DNA from 2 places in the Microbulbifer sp. VAAF005 genome. Region 1 is predicted to be linked to the other one. Evidence: predicted binding sites of a transcription regulator. Region 1 holds the regulator's gene; the other holds the start of a gene.
The links. Region 1 encodes LexA, which represses DNA repair genes until DNA is damaged. Its sites were predicted from a motif close to ACTGTNTNTANANACAGT; they were not measured.

Region 1 (2,202 bases):
GCCGCCTGCTCAAAAGGCAGCTCTATGTTTAACCCAATTGATGCGCCGGGCTGCCCGAAAGCCCCTCGGTTACAAGCCTCCATCAGCCCCGGCCCACCACCGGTAATCACGGGGATCCCTTCAGCCGCGAGCAACTCTCCCAACTTTACCCCCTGCTGATATTCAGGACTGTCCTCTGTAAATCTCGCCCCTCCAAACACTGTCACTGCACCACCTAACGCTATCAGCCGCTCTATCCCATCTACCAATTCAGACTGAATACGAAGCACTCTCCAGGCTTCCGGCATTTTTGCATCCAACATTATTTTTCCCTCTTTGTCAGTTCCTTCAACGCTTTCTTCTCTCCTTGCTTTCTCCATCAATGTAGCAGCTCACAAAGACTAAAACCTGAGGATTGCGCGAACAATAAATCTGTATATAATTCCAGCAACTGTATATAAATACAGAAAACTAGGTAAATCTATGACCAATCTCACCGCTCGTCAGTCCCAGGTTCTCGACCTGATCAAGTCCTACCTGGATGAAACAGGCTACCCGCCAACGCGGGCAGAAATTGCCCAGGAGCTCGGCTTCCGCTCGCCCAATGCCGCCGAGGAACACCTGAAAGCACTCGCCAGAAAAGGCGCCATTGAGATGGTTGCCGGCGCTTCCCGAGGCATTCGAATTCCGGATCACCAATCCGGCTTGCCGATTGTGGGTAGAGTAGCTGCGGGGAATCCCATACTCGCCAGCGAACATATTGAGGATTACTGCGACTTGCCCGCGAGCTTCTTCCATCCCCCCGCAGATTATTTGTTGAGGGTGCATGGTATGAGTATGCGAGATGCGGGCATTCTCGATGGAGACTTGCTGGCAGTGCAAAAGACCGAGCAAGTGCGCAATGGCCAAATCGTCGTTGCCCGTATCGATGACGAAGTCACAGTGAAACGCTTTCGCCGCAAGGGAAATCAGGCAACCGTTCAGTTGCTACCTGAAAATAATGACTTTGAGTTAATTCAAGTCGATATGAGAGATAAGAACTTTGTGATTGAGGGATTAGCCGTAGGGGTTATTCGCCAAACGCCTTAAGCCCCTAAAAACGACAACAGCGGCCATTGGCCGCTGTTGATAAGACTCGAACTAACGCTGATGTTAGTGAATAGTATGATTTACCGGCATTAAATCGTCTTCTTCCTCGAAGTAACCAGCCTCAAGATCGTCTAGATTTTGTACGGCTTCAATGCCCGCTTCCAACATAGCCCTTGCCACAGCAACCTTGTTCTTGCGCAGAAACTGAAGGCTTTCTGCAGAAAAAGAAATGCTTACCAAAGGGTCCTCTTTATGGCCAGCACGACGCAAAGCTACATCGCCATTAGCCAGCTCGATTATTTCAAAAGTTTCGGAGGACATTCGCTTTTCCTTCACGGCACAACAGTTTGCGCCCAGTGTACCACAGGCTTGCGATAAGTTTCATTCATCCAATTTGAGGGCTTCTGGCTCCTGACTTTCGAGGCAGTCTATTACCAGTACGCTATATCAAAGAATTACCTAAACCACTCAAGAGATCACAAGAGAAGAGTGAATTGCTTTGCACGTTGCACCAGCTGCGGGTTATGTCGAGTGGGCCACAACTATTCTATTGTGACTCACTCAAAGGACAGCGGACTTTCCCGCAGAGGTGCGCCTAATATCAACAACCTTCAAAATTCGCAGGAACATTACGAACCTATTCAGAAGTTCACCGAGGTCGAGTAAGCGTATTAGTTAACACTCATCCAAGTGAGCGCGCTGCCTTACCACCAATTCATTCAGCGAGCGATGCCACTGAAGCAACAACTCTTTGGACAAAGGTGCAAACTCAGGCTTGGCAACTTCGTTGTGTAGCGGGATTAAATTAACCTGTTGCTGTTTTTCATCAGCACCCACAGATATTTTCTGCTGCTCTTCCCAGGCGTAAAGCATATGGGATAACCAACTCTGCGGGTCGCCGACCAGGCCGGACAGCTCATTGGCCTCTGCACTAGCCCTACCCTGAACGCCCAGCGCATCAATGATCAACTGCGGAGACTCCGGTTCAAACCCCAGCTGAAGCTGGGCTGCCTGCTCTGCAAGAAAAGCCCGATAGGCCTTGCACAACTGCATCAACGCTGCCTCTTCCAGCGCATCGCGCTGGAGAGGCAAGTCCCACGGCTGTTGCAGCAACAGCTGGCTCTTGCGTAGAGC
Region 2 (2,202 bases), 1.9 Mb from region 1:
GTAGCAGCTGTAAGTCTGCACAGAGAGCAGACGCAGTGGCAATACTGAGTCCGGTCTCAACACCGCATTGGGATGCCGCTGGGTTTCTATCAATCACCAACTGTTTTTCAACCACAACTTGGGGTAGAGCCTCTTCTCCTTGTTGCTGAGCGCGGGTCAGAACCTCTAACGGAAGCCTGGGGAATTGAATACAAAGCCATAGCATGGAGCTACCCCTTGAAACCGTTCAGTGCATTGGTTGGTCCTGTCGGACCAGTTTTGCTGCTCTTGCCAAATAGAGGTTTTGGCCTGAATTTCCGCCCAATTGCTTTGAAAGCCTTAGTGCCAGCTCTCCTTCCCTGGGAGTGAGCTGTAGGCGCAAGCTCGCGGGTGAGGGGTTTGCTGATTCACACTGAGGGCGAAAGTGGAAGTGCAGACAGTCCCCATTGCGGGCAGCGAGCTGCAGGCGACGAAGATCTTTATGGTTCAGGGATTGCCGCCCCTGCCAGCTGAGTAAGGCACCACAGCTTCCGGATTGTAGGGATTGCTCGATCGCCCAGAGAGTATCCTTGGGGCCTCGGGGGTGCAGCATCAGCAGGTTCTCAAGGCGGATACCACTGTTGGCTAATGAGGGCGCATAGGGGATATGGGGTGGATTGACCATTATGACCATTTGCCCCCTCTGAGTGAGATCTGCCAGGGCCGGAAGTAATAGGGTGAGTTCACCGATACCCATCTGGTCCATAAGTAGCTCAGTAGTGGCCCCTCTTGGCCAGCCGTGGTTCGCAAGGAGGGCATCGAGGCTTGGAAAACCACTGGCGATGCCGTTTTGCTGCCGTCGGGGCTCATTCGCTGCTTGCCAGATATCGGCTCTGGTGAGTAGCTGTGCCAGTTTCTGGTGTTTTGCCTGGCGGTCTAACTGATTGTTTTCTATGAAGTTTTCTGCGCTGCCCACGATTCCACCACTGAATTTTAGCCCGATCTGGCCAATACCTTTGCCTTAAACTGTATGTGTATACAGCGATACTGTTAATTTATACAGTATATATCCAGTGGCAACAAGTGAGAATTCATTGGATAGGCACTTTTTTGCACAGCCTAAACCGGCTATGATTCCGCCTCTTTAAATGAGCACTAATTATTCTATTCAGGGGGACGGAGTGAGTATCAAGTCCGACAAGTGGATTCGCCGCATGGCAGAGCAGCACGGTATGATTGAGCCTTTTGAGGCCGGTCAGGTGCGTCATAACGATAATGGCGATCGACTCATCTCCTATGGCACCTCCAGCTATGGCTACGATGTTCGCTGTGCTCGTGAATTTAAGATTTTTACCAATGTTCACTCAGCGACAGTTGACCCCAAGACCTTCGATGAAAACAGCTTTGTGGATGTTGAAGGCGACCACTGCATTATTCCGCCAAACTCCTTTGCCCTGGCGCGTACAGTGGAGTATTTCCGCATCCCGCGCTCTGTATTGACGGTTTGCCTGGGTAAATCCACTTATGCCCGTTGCGGTATTATCGTCAATGTGACGCCACTGGAGCCGGAGTGGGAAGGTCATGTGACTTTGGAGTTCTCCAATACCACTAACTTGCCCGCGAAGATCTATGCCAACGAGGGTGTGGCACAGATGCTGTTCTTCGAATCCGATGAGGTTTGTGATGTGTCCTATGCCGATCGTGGTGGCAAATACCAGGGCCAGCGCGGCGTTACCTTGCCTCGCACCTGATCACCGGTCTTACTGCAGTACTATTTCCTACCTATGACAGAGGTTTCTACCAGCCAGCTACCTGAAAGCGTCGATGTATTGGTCATTGGTGCTGGGGCAGCTGGACTAATGTGCGCGGCTACAGCGGGCCAGCGCGGGCGCAACGTGTTGGTCCTGGACCACGCCAACAAAGTCGGAAAGAAAATCCTGATGTCTGGTGGTGGCCGCTGCAACTTTACCAATCTCTACACCAGTGCAGAGAACTTCTACAGTAACAACCCCCATTTCTGTAAGTCCGCCTTGGCTCGCTATAGCCAGTGGGACTTTATTGCATTGGTGGAAAAGCACGGGGTTGCCTACCACGAGAAAACCCTCGGTCAGCTCTTTTGCGACAATAAATCAAGGGATATTGTCGACTTGTTACTGGCGGAATGCCGCGCGGCCAAGGCACAGATCCGCACGCGCTGTAGCATTACTCAAATTCGAGCTCTGGGGCAGGGGTATAGGGTCGAAA

Region 2: imuA (translesion DNA synthesis-associated protein ImuA) is a predicted target of LexA. The motif match lies at 984-1,001, and genes of this name have one in related genera.

Annotation. Positions count from the first base shown of each region.
Region 1 is NZ_CP120233.1:5,265,913-5,268,114, reverse strand. It holds gene P0078_RS23725 (LOG family protein) at 1-302, opposite strand, end outside; gene lexA (transcriptional repressor LexA) at 463-1,068, shown strand; gene P0078_RS23715 (hypothetical protein) at 1,132-1,389, opposite strand; gene P0078_RS23710 (DUF6586 family protein) at 1,744-2,202, opposite strand, start outside.
Region 2 is NZ_CP120233.1:1,750,424-1,752,625, reverse strand. It holds gene P0078_RS07765 (Y-family DNA polymerase) at 1-205, opposite strand, end outside; gene imuA (translesion DNA synthesis-associated protein ImuA) at 227-934, opposite strand; gene dcd (dCTP deaminase) at 1,140-1,709, shown strand; gene P0078_RS07750 (BaiN/RdsA family NAD(P)/FAD-dependent oxidoreductase) at 1,743-2,202, shown strand, end outside.